Regions from separate parts of the Vibrio sp. TAP-3B genome, predicted to be linked through region 3. Evidence: predicted binding sites of a transcription regulator. Region 3 holds the regulator's gene; each other region holds the start of a gene.
The links. Region 3 encodes PurR, which represses purine synthesis genes. Its sites were predicted from a motif close to TNANGNAAACGTTTNCNTNA; they were not measured.
Positions count from the first base shown of each region.

Region 1: the regulator PurR is predicted to act here: its motif matches at 2,375-2,394, upstream of AC3D28_RS00950 (NCS2 family permease).
Region 2: the regulator PurR is predicted to act here: its motif matches at 2,925-2,944, upstream of purM (phosphoribosylformylglycinamidine cyclo-ligase).
Region 4: the regulator PurR is predicted to act here: its motif matches at 2,448-2,467, upstream of purT (formate-dependent phosphoribosylglycinamide formyltransferase).

Region 1 is NZ_CM173495.1:194,463-199,510, forward strand. Features, by position in the region: gene AC3D28_RS00940 (aminoacyl-histidine dipeptidase) at 1-1,389, opposite strand, end outside; gene vcdP (small protein VcdP) at 1,866-1,931, shown strand; gene AC3D28_RS00950 (NCS2 family permease) at 2,416-3,705, shown strand; gene gpt (xanthine phosphoribosyltransferase) at 3,978-4,442, shown strand; gene frsA (esterase FrsA) at 4,534-5,048, shown strand, end outside.
Region 2 is NZ_CM173495.1:1,508,511-1,513,558, reverse strand. Features, by position in the region: gene AC3D28_RS07150 (class II glutamine amidotransferase) at 135-980, shown strand; gene purN (phosphoribosylglycinamide formyltransferase) at 1,030-1,686, opposite strand; gene purM (phosphoribosylformylglycinamidine cyclo-ligase) at 1,821-2,861, opposite strand; gene upp (uracil phosphoribosyltransferase) at 3,041-3,667, shown strand; gene AC3D28_RS07130 (uracil-xanthine permease family protein) at 3,777-5,030, opposite strand.
Region 3 is NZ_CM173495.1:575,194-580,241, reverse strand. Features, by position in the region: gene torR (two-component system response regulator TorR) at 442-1,152, opposite strand; gene torD (molecular chaperone TorD) at 1,418-2,065, shown strand; gene purR (HTH-type transcriptional repressor PurR) at 2,526-3,530, shown strand; cyclic di-GMP riboswitch class I at 3,818-3,907, shown strand; gene AC3D28_RS02790 (TfoX/Sxy family DNA transformation protein) at 4,024-4,614, shown strand; gene AC3D28_RS02785 (TVP38/TMEM64 family protein) at 4,725-5,048, shown strand, end outside.
Region 4 is NZ_CM173495.1:1,045,671-1,050,718, forward strand. Features, by position in the region: gene sbcB (exodeoxyribonuclease I) at 1-36, shown strand, start outside; gene AC3D28_RS04930 (CidA/LrgA family protein) at 92-466, shown strand; gene AC3D28_RS04935 (CidB/LrgB family autolysis modulator) at 468-1,145, shown strand; gene cdd (cytidine deaminase) at 1,494-2,381, shown strand; gene purT (formate-dependent phosphoribosylglycinamide formyltransferase) at 2,533-3,708, shown strand; gene AC3D28_RS04950 (thiopurine S-methyltransferase) at 3,782-4,432, opposite strand; gene AC3D28_RS04955 (nucleotidyltransferase family protein) at 4,750-5,048, shown strand, end outside.

The sequences.
Region 1 (5,048 bases), 380 kb from region 3:
AGGAGAGTGAGGGAATTTGATCGTTGGACCGAAAGAAACCATGTCCATATGTGGGTAAGGTTCTTTGAACAGACCGCACTCAAGACCCGCATGGATCACCATAATATTTGGTTTATGACCGTAAATGCCTTCGTACATGTCACGGAAAATGGTCATGATTGCTGAATCTGCATCTGGCTTCCAACCAGGGTAAGCCCCAGAGAACTGAATTTGTGTACCCGATAATTCGGAGATTGAGCGAAGCATGCTTTCTACTTGGCTACGGCCAGAGTCAATCAGCGAGCGAATCAAGCAAAGCACGGTGACCTTGTTCTGTTGTGTATTAATTACACCAACGTTGAGTGATGTTTCTACGACACCTTCCACTTCATCACTCATGCGTATTACGCCGTTTGGGCAAGCATTAAGTGCGGCAATGAAACGCTGCTGATCCGCAACAGAAAAAACTTGGGCGTGAATAGTTATGGCTTCGTTGAAAGTGACGATATCAGTTTCAATTTTACCTAGCTCAGTTTTAAGTAGAGCTGTGTATTGATTAAATAGCGCCGATAATGTTGCTTGGTTTTTTTCAGGAAGGGCAACGGTGACAAACGCTTCACGAGGAATGGCGTTGCGTAAGCTACCACCACGGAACTCCACTAAACGTAAGTCTAGTTCCTGAGCATGGGCAGCGAGGAATCGACCAAGCAACTTGTTTGCGTTGCCTCGACCAGTGTGAATATCACAGCCGGAGTGACCACCTTTTAGTCCTTTAAGTGTTAACTGACGAGTGACGAAACCTGCCGGAATCGATTCTCGATTGATATCGAAAGCCATAGTCGCATCGACACCACCGGCACAGCCCATGTACACTTCGCCTTCTTGCTCAGAGTCAGTATTTAGAAGGATCTCACCTTCTAGCCAACCTGCTTGAAGGCCGAAAGCGCCCGTCATTCCTGCTTCCTCATCGATGGTTAGCAGTACTTCTAGAGGCCCATGCTGGATCTCTTGTGACGCCAGCACGGCAAGACAAGATGCCATGCCAATCCCATTGTCTGCACCAAGCGTTGTCCCTTTTGCGGTGACCCACTCGCCATCAATGTAAGGTTGGATGGGATCGGTTGTGAAGTCGTGCTCGGTGTCTTCATTTTTTTGCGGCACCATGTCGATATGCGCTTGAAGGACAACGCCCTTCTTATTCTCCATTCCAAGTGTCGCAGGTTTCTTAATAAATACGTTACCCGTTGGGTCTCGACGAACATCAAGTCCTTGCTCTGTGGCCCAGTTAGTTATGTATTGGGCTAATGCTTCTTCATGTTTGGATGGATGAGGGATAGAACAAATCTTATCGAAAAACTGCCAAAGTGGAGCAGGTGATAAGGTACTGACTTCAGAATGGAACTCAGACACGGAGGACTCCTTTTTTATGTGCTTTGCCAAATATATACCGTAAAAAGTTATTGGGTTAGCATTAAATGCTGGACGATTTGGCTTTCAGATTATCGTTTAGCATACCACCAGATAAAGGGGACGAGTAGTCGCTGGTGTAAGGATTTCTCCCTGAACTGCCACACGTTTATAAACGTTAAATCGGTCTTTGTGCTCTCTTTTTATACCGATTGAAAGGTAGCTTATTTTTAAATTACAGATATGTAGTTTAATTACATTAAAGATTTGACCTGGATCGGTATAAATAACTTTTTGTGACTTAAATCACCAAATTAGTTGTAATTAAATTTCTTAGTGGTATATTTATAACCAGCTTCTGAGAGAAGAACGAAATGCTCAAAGGATGAGTCCGTTTTATCGCCTCCAAGGAACCGAGAAATCAACGATTGTTTTAATTGATTTAAAAGGTGATAGTTATGAAAGGTTTACCAAGTGCAATGTTCTGGAATAGCAAATCTGTTTACACCGGCAACTTTGTATACCCAACAAGCTTTGGCTACTAATTGCAGTCAACGCATGTGACTCGAACAGTTTGTTCACCCCTATAAATTGGAATTTCTTTTCAGCGATAGCGCTGATATGATTCGCCGCCACCCAGTTTGGGTGGCGTTTTTTTATGCCTTTTTTCTACTGTTGGCTAAGTTATCGCCATCAAGCCTCCATTCTCTGACGAATCCTTCTTGTTATTTCATTTTTCTATTAAATCTGCCTGAATTTCATGCCAAAAAGCGTCTTTTTTGTTTGAAAGTTTAGTACATTGTTCAGTTTATACACGGTGCAAAGTTTCGGGTTTGTTTTTTTTAATCTTTGTTTTATATGCTTTTTTTCTATTTATGGTTTTGTATTTCTAACTAATAAGTTTCATATCCTACGAAAAAAAATGCATTAGAGTGAAGATTCTACCTAGAATTTACTATTTGATAACTTTATAATTCACGCCAATCGATTACGCAACCGTTTACTTCTTCACCTTTACAGGATTTGATCATGCTCGAGAGGCTATTTAAACTCAGTGAAAATGGCACTAATGTGCGCACTGAGATCATCGCAGGTATTACCACCTTTCTTACCATGGCTTACATTATTTTTGTAAACCCAGCTATCCTTTCGGATACAGGTATGGACCGTGGTGCTATTTTTGTTGCGACTTGTCTTGCGGCGGCTATTGGCTGTTTCATTATGGGATTTGTTGCTAACTACCCAATCGCCCAAGCTCCAGGCATGGGACTTAACGCATTTTTTACTTATTCTGTTGTATTGGGAATGGGTTACACATGGCAAGTCGCATTGGCTGCTGTGTTTGTTTCTGGTCTGCTGTTCATTCTTCTGAGTGTGTTTAAGATCCGAGAGTGGATCATCAACTCGATTCCACACTCTTTGCGTACTGGCATCTCGGCCGGAATCGGACTTTTCCTTGCTTTTATCGCATTGAAAAACGCAGGGATAGTGGTTGATAATCCGGCAACATTGGTTTCAATGGGAGACATCACTTCATTAACTTCAGTGCTGGCGGCTATTGGCTTTTTTCTAACGATTGCGCTGGTTCACCGTGGTGTGAGAGGCGCAGTTATGATTGCTATTCTGGGTGTTACGGCGCTGGGTCTGTTATTGGGTGATGTGCAGTGGGGGGGCATTATGTCAACACCACCAAGTATCGCCCCAACCTTCATGCAATTGGACTTCTCTGGTTTGTTTGAAGTTGGCATGATCTCAATTGTATTTGCTTTCCTATTTGTCGATTTGTTTGATACCGCAGGTACGCTAGTTGGTGTTTCTCAAAAAGCAGGCCTAACTGATGAGAATGGCAACATTCCTCGCCTAAACAAAGCGCTCCTTGCGGACTCAACCGCGACTTCTGTTGGTGCTCTACTGGGCACGTCGAATACGACTTCTTATATTGAGAGCGTTTCTGGTGTCGCTGCGGGAGGTCGTACTGGTCTAACAGCAGTGGTTGTTGGTGCACTCTTCCTGCTTGCTTTATTGTTCTCGCCACTAGCAGGTATGATCCCGGCTTACGCAACGTCGGGTGCTTTGTTTTATGTCGCGATTTTGATGCTGTCTGGGCTCGTAAGCATCGACTGGCGTGACCTAACTGAAGCCTCACCAGTGGTGGTGACTTGTTTGGTTATGCCATTAACTTTCTCTATTGCAGAAGGTATTACACTTGGTTTTATCGCTTACTCCGCTATCAAGCTATTCAGTGGCAAAGGGCGTGAGGTGTCGATGAGTGTTTGGGTGATGTCAGCTATTTTCATCGTTAAATACCTGATCGGTTAATTTTTCGCAACCAGTTAGTGTGAATGTTCGTCCACACTGACTGGTTGTTTGTAGAGTATACTCGAATTCACCGAATAGGATTTTTCTGCACAGTAGACAGAGAATTTTGACATCAGCGTTGGTATTAATAACGTGTTTCGGTAGAATAATCGTTTGCGCAGCTTGAAACCCCCATCTTTTTACGTAAGAAGATTCTAGTAAATACATCGCTATATTTAAGGAGTATTACTGGAGCTGGGGGATGCATATTTTCAAATTATTAGGTTATTACAATGAGTAAAAAATTCATTATCACTTGGGATGCAATGCAGGCTTATTGCCGTGAACTGGCTGAGAAACAAATGCCAGCTGAGCAATGGAAAGGTATTTGGGCGGTAAGCCGTGGTGGCTTGGTACCAGGCGCTATTTTGGCTCGCGAGCTAGGCATTCGTTACGTAGATACTATTTGTATTTCAAGCTATGACCATGATCATCAGCGCGATATGACAGTGCTTAAAGCACCGGAAGGCGATGGTGAAGGTTACTTAATCGTTGAAGACCTAGTAGACAGCGGTGATACTGCACGTAAATTGCGTGAGATGTATCCAAAAGCGAAAATGATCGCTGTTTGCGCTAAGCCATCGGGTAAAGAGTTGTTAGATGACTACGTCGTGGACATCGCGCAAGACACATGGATCGAACAGCCATGGGATATGTCCATCCAATATGCTGAGCCAGTGAATCGCAAACAAAAATAATTGCTATTGAAGAATATTGAGAAATGCCCCTGTATAGGGGCATTTTTTTTATTATCATTATATTTATTGCCAATAGCCTAGGGTTCTTTCTATGTCTGAAGACGTCAGTAAAAATATTTCCGAAACTTTGTTCGTGAAACATAAGCAAGCAAAAGAAACCTCAGCCCTCACTCAATACATGCCGAGCAGTCAAAAGATTCTTGATGAGCGAGAATCACAGGGGGGGAGTGCTTGGTATCGTCATTTACGCCGCTTACAATGGGCATGGCAAGGGTTGTCGCCAATAGAGATGGAAGGTGTACTGTCTAAGATCGCTTCTTCCTCACACTCTCGAACTAATGATAACTGGTTAGATACCGTCATGGGTTACCACAACGGTAACTGGACGTTTGAGTGGATCAAATTAGGCATGGAGCATCAAAGGCGTTCGAGTGAGTTGCAAGGTGAAGCGGCCGCGGATGAGCTGTTCACTGCCTCTTTGTGTTTCAGTATCGCAGGCTATCCACACCTTAAGAACGATAACTTGGCATTACAGGCTCAAGTGCTGGCAAATAAGGCTTATTCAGATGGTGCAGAAAAAACGCAGTACACCATTAAGCAAATTGA
Region 2 (5,048 bases), 930 kb from region 3:
CTCTGCGCTAGTGGCAAAGAGACGGATTGCAACGAGTGAGTGTGCAAATTGACAACATGGTTATCAGCGGCTGTTACCAGAAAATAACCTGTGACTTGTTTAGGTCGATATTTAAGATAAGGAGTTCGTAAACGATGTGTGAATTGCTCGGCATGAGCGCCAATGTTCCTACGGATATTTGTTTCAGCTTCACCGGGCTTATGCAGCGTGGAGGCCGAACTGGTCCACATCGCGATGGATGGGGCATAACCTTCTATGAAGGGAAGGGATTTCGGACCTTCAAAGATCCCAAACCGAGTTGTGAGTCTCAGATTGCTGAGTTGGTGCAAAATTACCCGATCAAAAGTCGAGCGGTGGTGAGTCATATCCGTCAGGCTAACCGTGGAGGGGTTAATTTAGAAAACACCCATCCCTTTACGCGTGAGTTATGGGGGAAGTATTGGACTTTTGCCCACAATGGACAGCTATCAGGTTATCAAGACTTGCATACCGGTCGGCATCGACCAGTCGGCGAGACAGATAGTGAACTGGCCTTTTGTTGGCTATTGAAACAAATGGAAGATCGATATCCTGAGCCTCCAGAAGATATGGAATCGGTTTTTCTCTATGTTGCTAAATGCTGTGACCAGCTAAAAGACAAGGGCGTCTTTAATATGTTGCTCAGTGATAGTGAGTACGTCATGACGTATTGTACTAATCACTTGTATTGGATCACACGACGTGCGCCATTCGGTAAAGCCGTGTTGCTTGATGAGGATGTAGAAATCAACTTCCAAGAAGAAACGACACCGCACGATATTGTCTCTGTTATTGCCACTCAACCTTTGACTGGTAATGAAGCGTGGCAACGAATGAAACCAGGAGAGTACGGTTTATTTCATCTCGGCGAGTTAGTCGAAAACAATGCGTCTGAATTAGCAAATGTGCCGTTTGCCGCAGCTAAACCGGGCAACCAGGCGGCCATTGAGCCACTGGAATAAAACCTGATAGTCGAAGAAAAAGGCCGTCACTGAACTGCCTTTTTTGGATCTATTCAGAAGATGACTCTTCTTCGGCAGCGTAGCCGTGAATACCAAGAGCTTGACCATCGAGCCAAGCTTTGCCGTCTTGCATCTTCAACCTATCTTCAATCAACCACTTGGTGACCATAGGGTAGATATTGTGCTCCTGAGTTTGAACACGGGCAGCAAGTGCATCGGCATCATCCTCCTCAAATACCGGGACTTTTGCTTGCAAAATGACAGGGCCGCCATCTAACTCTTCCGTCACAAAGTGAACACTGGTGCCATGCTCTCTGTCCTTGGCATCAATCGCACGTTGGTGGGTGTGCAAGCCCGGATATTTAGGTAATAGAGAAGGGTGAACATTGATCATCTTGCCGCTATAGTGCTGAACAAACGCACGACTGAGGATGCGCATGTATCCCGCTAAGACAATGATATCAGGCTGATAATTATCGATTTGGCTCATTAGTTCCGCGTCAAAAGCGTCTCGAGAATCAAACGCTTTTGGATCGACAAAGTGACCGTTCACATCAAATTGTTTTGCACGTTCTAAACCATAAGCGTCTGCTTTGTTAGAGAACACGGCCGCGACCTGTGCGTTTGGCATGTTGTCTTCGCAAGCTTCCAAGATGGCTTGCAGGTTACTGCCGTTACCCGAGATGAGGACCACAATGTTTTTCATGATACTGAGATTACCTTGATCTTGATATTGTAGGCTATATAAATTACCTACTATTAGAATGGTTTTCGATCTGCCAGATAGCAAAATGAGGACATAACGTCCCCATTCGTTCTATTTTTAGCGTGATTCACAAGTTATTTGATTTCAACTTGTTCTTCATTAGCTTCCGCTTGAGCGACTTCACCAATTACCCACGCGTCTTCGCCTTCTTTTCTAAGAAGAGCAACCGCTGCATCTGCTTGCTCTTTCGGTAGGGCGACGATTAGACCAACACCACAGTTAAATGTGCGATACATCTCGTGTGTATCTACGTTCCCTTTTTTTTGTAGCCATTTGAAGATTACTGGCCATTCCCAACTGTTACCGTCGATCACCGCTTTTGTGCCTTCTGGCAGTACGCGTGGTATGTTTTCCCAGAAACCACCACCAGTGATGTGAGAGATTGCATGGATATCGTGCTTACCAATCATCTTAAGTGCAGATTTGATGTAAATCTTGGTCGGTTCAAGAAGGTGTTCGCCGATAGTGCGACCTGCGAGCTCTTCGTTTTTATCTGCGCCAGACACGTCAAGAATCTTGCGGATCAGAGAATAACCGTTTGAGTGTGGACCGCTTGAGCCGACGGCGATGAGCGCATCACCTGCGGCTACTTTGGTACCGTCAATCACGTCTTCTTTTTCGACGACGCCCACACAGAAGCCTGCCACATCGTAGTCTTCGCCTTCATACATGCCCGGCATTTCAGCCGTTTCACCGCCGATAAGTGCACAACCTGCTTGAATACAGCCTTCCGCGATACCCGAAACTACATCCGCTGCGGTATCAACGTCCAATTTACCTGTTGCGTAGTAATCGAGGAAGAACAGTGGCTCTGCGCCTTGCACGATAAGATCATTGACACACATCGCAACAAGGTCGATACCGATAGTGTCGTGCTTGTTCATATCCAGTGCCAGGCGAAGCTTAGTGCCTACGCCATCAGTACCAGAAACCAGTACAGGTTGTTTGTATTTGGTTGGCAATTCGCATAGCGCGCCAAAACCACCGATCCCCCCTATCACTTCAGGGCGGCGAGTGCGTTTTACTGCACCCTTAATACGATCCACAAGCGCGTTGCCCGCATCAATATCTACACCAGCGTCTTTATAGCTCAGAGAAGAGTTATTACCACTCACAGGGAAGTCCTCGGTATTTAGTTGGATATGAAAACGGCGCTATTCTATCAGTGCTTAAATATAGATGGCAAACGTTTGCGCTGGTTTTTTTCTCTCGTGATTTGTTCTGATATCTCTGTAAAAGTCATGTATAATCTGCAGGTTTGTTTAAATATTGCCAACTATAGCCGGAGATGGACATGAAAGTTGTTGAAGTAAAGCACCCTCTAGTAAAGCACAAAATTGGTCTAATGAGAGAAGGTGACATCAGCACAAAGCGTTTTCGTGAGTTAGCGACAGAGGTCGGTAGCCTACTAACGTACGAAGCAACAGCAGACTTTGAAACAGAGAAAGTGACCATTGATGGTTGGGACGGTCCGGTAGAAGTAGACCAGATCAAAGGTAAAAAAGTCACTGTCGTGCCAATCTTACGAGCAGGCCTTGGTATGATGGACGGTGTTCTTGAGCACATGCCTAGCGCACGCATCAGCGTGGTGGGCATCTACCGTGACGAAGAAACGCTGGAGCCAGTACCCTACTTTAATAAGCTTGCTTCTAACATAGACGAGCGTATTGCGCTTGTTGTTGACCCAATGCTGGCAACGGGCGGTTCTATGATCGCGACCATCGATCTTTTAAAAGAAAAAAATTGTAACCACATTAAGGTGTTGGTACTTGTTGCTGCGCCAGAAGGTATTGAAGCACTCGCAAAAGCGCATCCAGATGTTGAGCTTTACACTGCAGCAATCGATGAGAAGCTAAACGATAAAGGTTACATCGTTCCTGGTCTTGGGGATGCTGGCGATAAGATCTTCGGCACGCAATAATTAAGCAGAACAGAAATTAAAAAAGGCTTGATTTTCATCAAGCCTTTTTTGTACGCGGTGGTTAAGACAAATAATCAAAGTCTTCTGTCTTAAAGACAGTGCTGCGATATTATTTCGCGTTATCTTCTTCCATTTGTGCATTGTCGATGACGTGGTTCTCACCCAAGTCGTTGGGTAGCACTAGGTTAAGAATGATAGCCACAATCCCACACAAGCTCACGCCTTGTAGGCTGAACTCGCCAATACCGAAAGCCATACCACCAATACCAAATACTAATGTTACCGCTACGATCACCAAGTTACGCGACTTGTGAAGGTCAACGTTATTTTTGATTAACGTATTTAGACCGACGGTCGCGATAGAGCCGAACAGCAGGATCATAATGCCACCCATCACAGGGATAGGGATAGTTTGAAGTGTTGCCCCTAGCTTACCGACAAGCGCAAGCACGATGGCAGTGATCGCGGCCCATGTCATGATGGCTGGATTGAATGATTTAGTTAGCATAACGGCACCGGTAACTTCACTGTAAGTGGTGTTTGGTGGGGCACCAACCATGGAAGCGGCGATCGTCGCAATCCCATCTCCTGCGATTGTGCGATGTAGGCCTGGCTTTTTCAGGTAGTTCTTACCTGTTACATTTGAGATAGCCAGCATGTCGCCCACGTGTTCTACCGCTGGTGCGATAGCCACGGGAATCATAAACAGAATCGCGTTGATGTTGAACTCAGGCGTAGTGAAGTTTGGCATTGCCAACCACGCAGCTTGAGTCACAGGGGTAAAGTCCACCACACCGTAAAAGAGTGATACTGAATAACCTGCTAGGATGCCGCCAACGATAGGAACCAGCTTGAGGAAGCCTTTTGCGAAGACACTTAATACGATAGTTGTGAGCAAAGAGACCGCGGAGATAATGATTGCCGCATCGCCGTTAACCAGTTGTACCGCGCCATCGCCAGTTTTGCCTACGGCCATATTTACCGCTGTTGGCGCCAAGCCAAGCCCAATGACCATGATCACCGGACCAACAACCACTGGGGGCAAAATTTTATGGATAAAACCAACACCACGAACCTTAATCATTGCGCCGAGTGCAACGTACACCAAACCTGCGGCCATTAAGCCACCCATGGTTGCACCGATACCCCAAGTTTGGATACCGAACATAATAGGAGCAATAAACGCGAAAGAAGAAGCAAGAAAGATTGGAACAGAACGTTTAGTCATTAATTGGAAGAGGAGGGTACCGACACCGGCACCAAAAAGGGCCACGTTGGGGTCAAGGCCAGTTAGGAGTGGCACAAGTACCAGAGCACCAAAAGCGACAAAGAGCATTTGAGCGCCTTGTAACGCATTTTTCATAATAATTCCCTATTTAAA
Region 3 (5,048 bases):
TTTATTCACGATATGAGACGCACGATAACCTCACTTGGGAGTCGAGGCCAACTTTGCTCGATTGAGGGGCAACTTTTTATTTACTGGCTTATCGTGTCTTCCGAATGTTTGAACAACTTTACCTTTGAGAGAGCGTTTCGCTCAACAAGTATTATGCCTTAGATTAAGCATGCGCTTTCTCTTTATTAGAGTCACAGTGGCTATCAGTTAGCAGTTAGTCTCTTCAATCAGTTCAGCGATTAGTCAATCCGCTGAAGTTTACTTTGTTAGACCACCATTAATTGACGACGCTGAACTTGGGAAACGTGCATAAAAAATCCGATAAACACTGTTTATCGGATTTTTACACACACAAAGGACCGTTCAATTATTCTGACAACTATTGACTTAGCTGAACGTCATGAGAGCGAATACTCACCTTTTCTTCTTTGCACCTGAGAATTAATCCCCAGCAAACATATAGCCTTCTCCGTGAACCGTCACGAAAATCTGTGGGTTCTTTGGATCAAACTCCATCTTGGCTCGCATACGTCGAATCAAAACGTCAATGGTACGATCATTCGGCGCGTCCACTCGATGACTAATCATATTCAAGATACGCTCACGACTTAACACCTGATTCGGGTACGACGATAACGCGACCAAAAGTTCATACTCCGCTTTGGTCAGTTTCACGGGTTCGCCATTACGGCTTAGTGCACGGCGCTGAATATCAAATGTCCATTCTCCGAAGCGAACAATGTGTTCCTCATTGGCTTCTGCCGTTTTATTACTACCGTGACGGGCTGCTGAAATACGCCACAGTAGATTCTTAACGCGAACCAAGAGTTCCCTGAGTTCAAAAGGTTTTGTCACATAATCGTCAGCGCCCATTTCTAGACCTACGATTTTGTCAATGCTATCCGTGCGTCCTGTTACTAATATGATGCCAATATCCGACTGGCTACGTAGTTCGCGAGTAAGCATCAGGCCGTCTTCACCCGGCAGGTTAATATCCAACATAATAAGGTCTACATCACCCGCTTGCAGAACTTCGCGCATCTCTGCGCCACTTTCTGCTTCGCTAACTTGATAACCTTCATTTTGGAAATATCCCGCAAGCTTACTACGCGTTACAACATCATCTTCTACGACTAATACGTGATAGCTCATTTACACCACTTCTATCTTCTTATTATCCAAGACGTATTCTATTCATAACTAGTAACATTTCTAGTCATAGATACATTAAAAAGCAAGATTTAGCGTTTTTATTGATTCAAAACAAACTTACCCACCACCATTAACAAATGAACATTTTTTGCTATAAAACATAATAATTATAGTTACTGCTATTCATTTTAATTGATTACACTTAGGGAATATCCCTAATTGACCTTATGGTGCACGACTTAAAGCATCATTCAGGAGCCCAAAAATGCAAGAAGTGAAAGCTTTTAATGAAAAACGCGCTGAAATTTACTGGTGGTTTTCGAGCTTGTTCGCCAAAGAATTAACAAACAAAGAATTGAAAACTTACCACAGTGTTGAAATTCGCGGTTTTTTAGCGGGTTTAGGTGAAAATGAATCCCTTAAACCTGCCGTTGACAGCCTTGTTAACGCATTGAATCGCCTACAAGATCGTCAAGACGCACAACTAGAGCTTGCCGCAGACTTTTGCGAACTGTTCTTAAAGACGGAAAAATACGGCGCCCTCCCTTACGCTTCAATGTACATTGGTGAATCAGGCTTACTCAATGACAAACCAGCGGAAGAGATGGAAAAATTAATGAGTGAATTTGGCGTTCAGGTTGATGTTAACCTCAAAGAACCAGCCGATCACTTAGCCGTTGAGCTCGACTTTTTAGGCAACATGATCATCCGCTCTAATGAACTAGAACAAGACAAACATATGGAAAAAGCGTTTGTTCAACAAAACTGCTTCATTCAACAACAGTTGATGTCTTGGCTGCCACAATTTGGACAAAAATGTAAGCAGCTCGATGAATTCGGTTTCTACTCAAGTGTTGCGCAACTATTAATTGCATTTTGTAAACTGGACAGCACTTACCTTCTTGGTGAATAATCGCCGCCTGTTTTAAGAAGCCCTCAAATCGGGCTTCCCATATTCGCAATGACTTCAAGATGCTTGGTAGATTATTCGTTTGCTTTTAATCTAACGCAAAGACACCCGGTTACTTAGCAGTCATAATGTGACTTCAAATACACAAAACACTGGTTGAAAGCATTGCTAGTCAGCCCACATAGAGCTAAAATGTGAGCGCAAACGATTAAATATGATTTATATGTAAACCGCTAAAATATAGCGGTTTTTGTGTTTTCTTAATGGGCTGATGACGATTTATCACCATATAGAAAAAAATAGAACTCATCGACCAGTTGCTACACACTTTTTTGCCGCTCTTAGGATAACCTCTGCCAAACACACTCAACATGAGCGTTTATAACGCTAAGTGTGAAAACGATTCTGGTATTGAGACACTCCATCACGGCATTTTTAAGTAGCTCGATACAGGACACCATTTATGGCCACTATAAAAGACGTTGCTCGCTTAGCCGGCGTTTCTACGACTACTGTTTCTCACGTTATTAACAAGACACGTTTCGTTGCCGAAACAACTCAAGAAAAAGTAATGAAAGCCGTTGATGAGCTTAACTACGCACCTAGCGCGGTTGCTCGCAGCTTAAAATGCAACTCAACGCGCACTATTGGCATGTTAGTGACTCAGTCCACCAACCTATTTTTCTCTGAAGTAATTGACGGTGTTGAGAGCTACTGTTACCGCCAGGGTTACACTCTGATCTTATGTAATACAGGTGGCATTTACGAGAAACAGCGCGACTACATCCGCATGCTAGCCGAGAAACGTGTAGATGGTATCTTAGTGATGTGTTCTGACCTGACGGAAGAGCTAAAACAGATGTTAGACCGTCATGCTGATATTCCTAAGGTCGTAATGGACTGGGGTCCAGAAAGCTCTCAAGCTGATAAGATTATGGATAATTCAGAAGAAGGTGGCTACATTGCAACCAAACACCTGATTGACAACGGCCATACGGATATCGCTTGTCTAAGTGGTCATTTTGAAAAACTCGCGTGTCAGGAGCGCATTGCTGGTTTTCGCCGCGCAATGACAGAAGCAAAGTTACCCATAAACGAAGATTGGATTCTAGAGGGCAACTTTGAGTGTGATACCGCCGTGTTGGTTGCAGAACAAATAACGGCAATGGACAAGCGTCCAACAGCCGTTTTCTGTTTCAACGATACTATGGCGCTGGGCCTTATGAGTCGTTTACAACAAAATGGCATTAAAGTACCTGATGATGTATCTGTCATTGGTTATGACAATATTGAATTGGCGGAGTACTTTTCACCACCACTTACGACTATTCACCAACCGAAGCGTCGTGTAGGTAAAAATGCATTCGAAATTTTACTTGAACGAATCAAAGATAAAGAACATGAGAAACGTGTTTTCGAAATGCAACCTGAGCTTGTCATTCGAAATACCGTGAAAAAACTGAACTGATATTAGCTTTAATATATAAAACTGGATCCAAGCGCTCTTACGAGCGCTTGTTTTTTAATAAAAAATAACATTTACAACACATTTTCTTGCTTATAAAATCGTTAATAGTAGGATAACTTGCTGTTTTATTTGGATGTGACTCAGTCTTGCCCTTCTTATTCTTTTAGAGTAAAACTTCTTCTTGAATATGCACAAATATGCACTAACTCACATTTTTACTGAACCAACATCACACTTTCAAGCGTAAAGTGTGATGTTAATTCAATATACAAAGTATGATCCAACTGTCACGCACAGGGCAAACCATCCGAAAGGATGGGACGCAAAGCCTCCGGCCTGAACCATCGTATACGATGGAAGGTAGCGGGGTTACCGATGGCAAATATGCATATAATGAGTTCACCCTTTATTGACATTGTGTCTGCATGTATTTGCTAACCTCTCGGACCTGATTTTTGGTGGCGTAATATTAATTACACCGAGATAACACATCATGGATAAACCGATACTCAAAGACTCTATGAAGCTATTTGAGGCACTTGGTACGATCAAGTCGCGCTCAATGTTTGGTGGCTTTGGTCTTTTCGCCGATGATACGATGTTCGCACTAGTTGTGAATAATCAACTTCATATACGAGCTGACCAAAAGACTTCATCTGATTTCGAGAAACAAGGGCTAAAACCATACGTTTATAAAAAGCGTGGTTTTCCAGTCGTAACTAAGTACTACGCGATTTCCAGCGACTTATGGAGATCAAACGACCACTTAGTTGAAGTAGCAAAGCAATCCTTAGAAAATGCAAAAATGGAAAAAAAGCAACAAGCGACAAGTAAACCTAACCGCTTGAAAGACTTGCCTAATTTGCGACTAGCTACTGAAAGAATGCTTAAGAAAGCTGGCATCGAATCGGTAGAAAAGCTAGAAGAAGAAGGTGCGCTTAATGCCTACAAAGCGATAATAGACACACACTCCGCCGCTGTGAGCATTGAGCTCCTCTGGGCACTAGAAGGTGCTATAAACGGCACTCATTGGAGTGTAGTTCCTCAAACTCGTCGAGACGAGTTGATTAGCGACCTTCAATAGAAATAAATCGCTAACCATAGAGTAAACCGCAGATAACACTGCGGTTTTTTTGTGAAATTTTTTCGGACTAAAATCTGTCTTATAAAGCATACCCAAGTGGAGCAAAAAATATGAATAAGAAACTGATTTTAGGTCTTACCCTATTAGCGCTAATCATCTTTTTAGGTGTGAACTTCAGTCAATACCTAACCCTAGAAAATGCTAAGGCACAACAACAACTACTGACCGCTTACATCGACCAAAACTTCGTGTTTTCTGCGGCAGTTTACTTCTTCGCTTACATCCTCATTACAGCATTTTCCATTCCTGGTGCAACAGTTGTCACTTTGCTTGGTGCGGCTCTCTTTGGGTTTTGGGCAAGTTTATTACTGGTTTCTTTTGCCAGCACAATGGGGGCGACCATTGCATTTCTAAGTAGTCGTTACTTATTGCAT
Region 4 (5,048 bases), 470 kb from region 3:
TCCGTATACCGTTATGTTGAGAACCTCGCTTCCTAACTTATCCTGATACAAGCGCACCTTCTGGTGTGCTTGTCGTTTATATGCTGCCGAAATGATTAAAGACCGATTCTTACAACTGATCCAACTGCTCATCTCCTTCTTCCTCATTATGGGAGCTCTTGGCATCGGTATTGCCATTCAAAAGTTCACTGGCGTTTCCGTACCAGGAAGTGTCATCGGTATGCTTATATTGTTTTTCTCCATGACGCTGGGGGTTGTCAAAGTCGATTGGGTAAAACCTGGGGCTACGCTGTTCATCCGCTATATGATCCTGTTGTTCGTCCCGATTAGCGTCGGCCTGATGCAGCACTTCGATATACTACTTGCCAACGCACTGCCGATTATTGCTAGCGCTGTTGGAGGCTCACTCATTGTCTTAGTAAGCCTAGCTTGGCTGCTCGATTACCTGCTAAAAGAGGAACACTAATATGTGGTTAATTGTCACTGTGGTAGTTTTTCTGGCGGCTCGTCAGATCGCTATCAAGCTTAATACCCCAATAGCAAACCCTTTGCTGATCAGTATCGCGGTATTAATTCCATTATTAACCTACCTAAATGTACCCTATGAAACCTATTATACAGATAACAAAGGGCTCAGCTTTTTACTTCAACCCGCGGTTGTTGCTCTGGCTTACCCATTGTATGAACAGCTTCCACAAATTAAAGCGAACTGGCGCATCATCACATTTGCTTGCATGGTAGGCAGCGTGATGTCGATGATGACGACAACGTTAATAGCCGTTGCTTTTAAAGCAGATATCAGTTTAATCGCAAGCTTGCTGGGGAAATCTGTGACCACACCGATTGCGATGGAAATCTCTAGCCACCTAGGAGGCGAAGCCGCAGTGGCTGCAATCTTAGTGCTTATTGTTGGCCTCCTAGGCGCGATTTTAGCATACCCAATTTATAACCTGATTGGCATTAAACACCCAATTGCACGAGGTTTAACGATGGGTACCGTATCTCATGCGTTGGGCACAGCCACTTGCGCAGAGAAACAACCAGTTGATGCTGCGTTTTCATCGTTAGCATTAGTTTTATGTGGCATCATCACTTCTCTTTTAGCTCCAAGTTTTTTTGCCTTAGCAGTCTGGTTTTATCAGTAGTTGGCCTGTCCTCCTCTATCAGGCCTCCGTCCTTAGCTCTTTAACGTTAATCAACACCACCTTCCTGCGCACGACCAAATAGCGATTCTCTAAGCACTTTAGAAATAGACCTAAATCAAGCATAACCGTGGTCATAGCACATTGATGCTACTTGGAATATGAATATACGCTAATATACTTGATAGTGAGACTGAGTTAACGCTTCACGAGAATGCAATCGAATACATGTGTGAGCTCACTCAAACTGTGTAACAGAAAACTCAATTACACTCACCAGTGTGACGTGTAGCACAGAACATTTCTCTCTTTTACATAGAATAACTATCCATGCAATAACAAGGATTCAACATGAAAAGTCGCATTGAACAGGCGCTAGCGAGCGCTCCAGAAGCACTTTCCAAACAACTGGCTCCTATCATTCAAGCGGATGATTTTGATGCTACGCTTTCAGAGCAACAGTTTGAACAGTTGCTTTCAGCTACTGACTTATCAGATAAAGAGCTTCGTGTTGCTCTGCTTCCTTTTGCCGCTGCGTTTTCCTACGCTACAATTTCCGAATTCTATGTAGGCGCAATCGTTCGTGGTTTATCGGGTCGTCTTTACTTTGGCGCAAATATGGAGTTTCTCGGCGTTCAACTCGGACAAACGGTTCATGCTGAGCAATGTGCTATTAGCCATGCTTGGATGAAAGGTGAACGTGGTATTAAAGACATCACGATTAACTACAGCCCATGTGGCCACTGTCGTCAGTTCATGAACGAACTGACGACTTCAGCAGAGCTCAAAATTCAACTTCCTGAGCGTGAAGAAAAATCTCTGCATAACTATCTTCCAGAAGCATTCGGTCCTGGTGATCTCGGCATAAACTTGCGTCTTATGGATGGTAATAAACACAACTTTACCTACGATGAAGAGGATGCTCTTGTTCAAAAAGCAGTAGATGCAATGAATATGAGTCACTCACCATACACTAACAATATGAGTGGTATTGCTCTTGAAATGGTAAGTGGTCGTGTTTTCCAGGGAGCTTATGCGGAGAATGCTGCGTTCAACCCTAGCCTGCCACCACTGCAGGTAGCTCTAATCCAAATTCTGATGGCGAGCGATACCTTCGATAATATTAAGTCGGCCGCTTTAGCAGAAAGCGCTAAGGGGAAAATCAGTCACTTAGCGGACACACAATCAACACTAGAAGCAATCAATCCTGATATTCCTTTAAGCTTTGCAAACGTGTAACCCCTGTCTCTCCTAGCTGCGCCCAATAACCCTGCATATTTTGCAGGGTTATTATTATCAAAACCACAACGCAAACGTTTGCTTCGTTAAAAAAAATCAGTATGATCCCCTGCAATTTCTATCTCATCACTTTATTTTGTAAGGGAACACTATGTTTGGTACTGCAACCAGCGCAAATGCTACTCGTGTATTGCTTCTGGGTTCTGGCGAACTTGGTAAAGAAGTCGCGATTGAATGCCAGAGACTTGGATTGGAGGTCATTGCTTGCGACCGTTATGCCGATGCTCCAGCAATGCAAGTCGCTCACCGAAGTTATGTGATTGATATGTTAGACGGTCAAGCCTTAGAAAAAATTATTGATCAAGAACAACCCACTTATGTTGTACCAGAGATCGAAGCTATCGCTACTGATAAATTGGTTGAACTTGAAAAAAAAGGTTTGAACGTGGTGCCAACGGCAAAAGCAACTCAGCTCACGATGAACCGCGAAGGTATCCGTCGTTTAGCCGCAGAAACGCTTAACTTGGCGACCTCCCCTTACCAATTTGCTGATAACTACGATGACTTCAAAAGTGCAGTCGAACACGTCGGTATCCCATGTGTGGTTAAGCCTGTCATGAGCTCATCAGGTAAGGGGCAGAGTGTTATTAAGACCGAAGACGGCATTCAAAAAGCGTGGGAACACGCACAAGAAGGCGGACGCACAGGTTATGGGCGTGTCATTATTGAAGGCTTTATCGATTTTGATTACGAAATCACTTTATTGACAGCCAGAGCTGTTGATGGTGTTCATTTCTGTGCTCCAATTGGCCATCGTCAGGAAGATGGTGACTACCGCGAATCATGGCAACCGCAAGCCATGTCAGAAAACGCAATAAAAGCAGCAGAATACACGGCAGAGAAAGTGGTAAACGCGCTCGGTGGCTACGGCCTCTTTGGTGTAGAGTTGTTTGTTAAAGGCGATAAGGTCATTTTCAATGAGATCTCTCCTCGCCCACACGATACAGGCATGGTCACGATGATTTCTCAGGAAATGTCAGAGTTTGCTCTCCACGTACGTGCATTTACCGGAATGCCGATTAATAAAATTGTGCAATATGGTCCATCAGCGTCCGCCGTAATACTTGGTCAAGGGACTTCAACAAGCATTCGCTTTAACAATCTAACCAAAGCCTTAGCTCAACCTCAAACGCAAGTTCGTCTATTCGGTAAGCCTGAGATTGATGGTCGCCGCCGCTTAGGTGTTGTTCTTACTCAACGTAAAACGACCGAAGAAGCCGTTCAAGATGCTATTGAGAGTGCGTCAAAAGTGAATGTCACTTATTAAACGCGCTCCACTCCTACAAAAAATAACGCAGCTTTAATTGCTGCGCTGTTTCGCTTTACAAACCGAGGAAATCCTATTCGCTCTCGATTAAGTACACCTCTTCAGAGAAGCGACTTAAGCCTTTTTTGGCGATTTTAGGATGGTTTTCATCAGCTTCATCTACGTTCAAACAGGTAACTTTGTAACCTGAAAATAACTGCTCAATCTCTTCGACTGGCACACTAAATGGAGGCCCCGCCATCTCTTCTTGAGGATAGTTGAGTGTAACAAGCAAAATACGACCGCCTGGATTCAAAAGTTGCTTGAGACGCTCTACATACTCCTCTCGCATATCTTGCGGTAAAGCCACCAACGCGGCTCTGTCATAAATGATATCGGCTTGAGATACTGGCGCTGTAAAAAAGTCCCCAGTATAAATAGAGAGCTCATCAAACTGATACAGCTCGTGCATACCATTAAGCGGAGTCACCATTGGCGTATAAAGGTGCTCAGCAAAAAAGGATCGAACAGCAATATGGCTTAGCTCGACACCCTCTACCGAATCGTGCTTCATTGCTAACCAAATCAAATCTTCTGATTTACCGCATAATGGAACCAATACTTTATCTTCACGCTTTGGATGAGTGTGCGGCCAATAGGCAGGTAGTAGTGGGTTTACATCTTCCAAGTGAAATCCGATTTGATTACTGGCCCATTTGTTGTGCCAAAACTCTTGGTCTCTCATTTTATTTTCTACTTATCGGCTAATTTTCATTTTGTGGCGTAAGACTAACGATTTTCTCAAATTTGTCTATGTCGTTCATCTTTAGTTAATAGAGCGATGATAAGATGTCATCGTTCCTTAGTAGAGGGTGTCTTTACCCTAAACAACAGAATAAAGAAAAGAGAAATGGTGATCTAATGCACGATTCCACTTTAAGGTTAAAGTTAAACCTTGGGATCTTTCACAAAGGCCCCACTAATGAGTTAGAACCTAATTTGCCAATCTTAGCGACCTTTATGTTCCCTATTTTCTAAGTGAATGCAAGTTAAGGAGAGTGAATGAGCTTATTTCTACGTACTACTGCATTGATGCTTTTGGTACTCAGCCGTGCGCCGGCGTTCGCCGCACTTCCTATTACCCCCCCACCGAGTGACGAACAAAATCGTTCAGCTAATCAAGACGAAGTTTGCGCGAAACTCTTTAAACACAGCCTCAGCGGTTTATATGGCATTCAAAATATCGACTCAACACCAACACAGCCATACTCTGATTTCGACATCCTCTACAGTAAAGCACACCAAGCACAATTCGAACTTGAAACTATTTGTAAAAGTACGGCACTTCTTAATGATGCTCA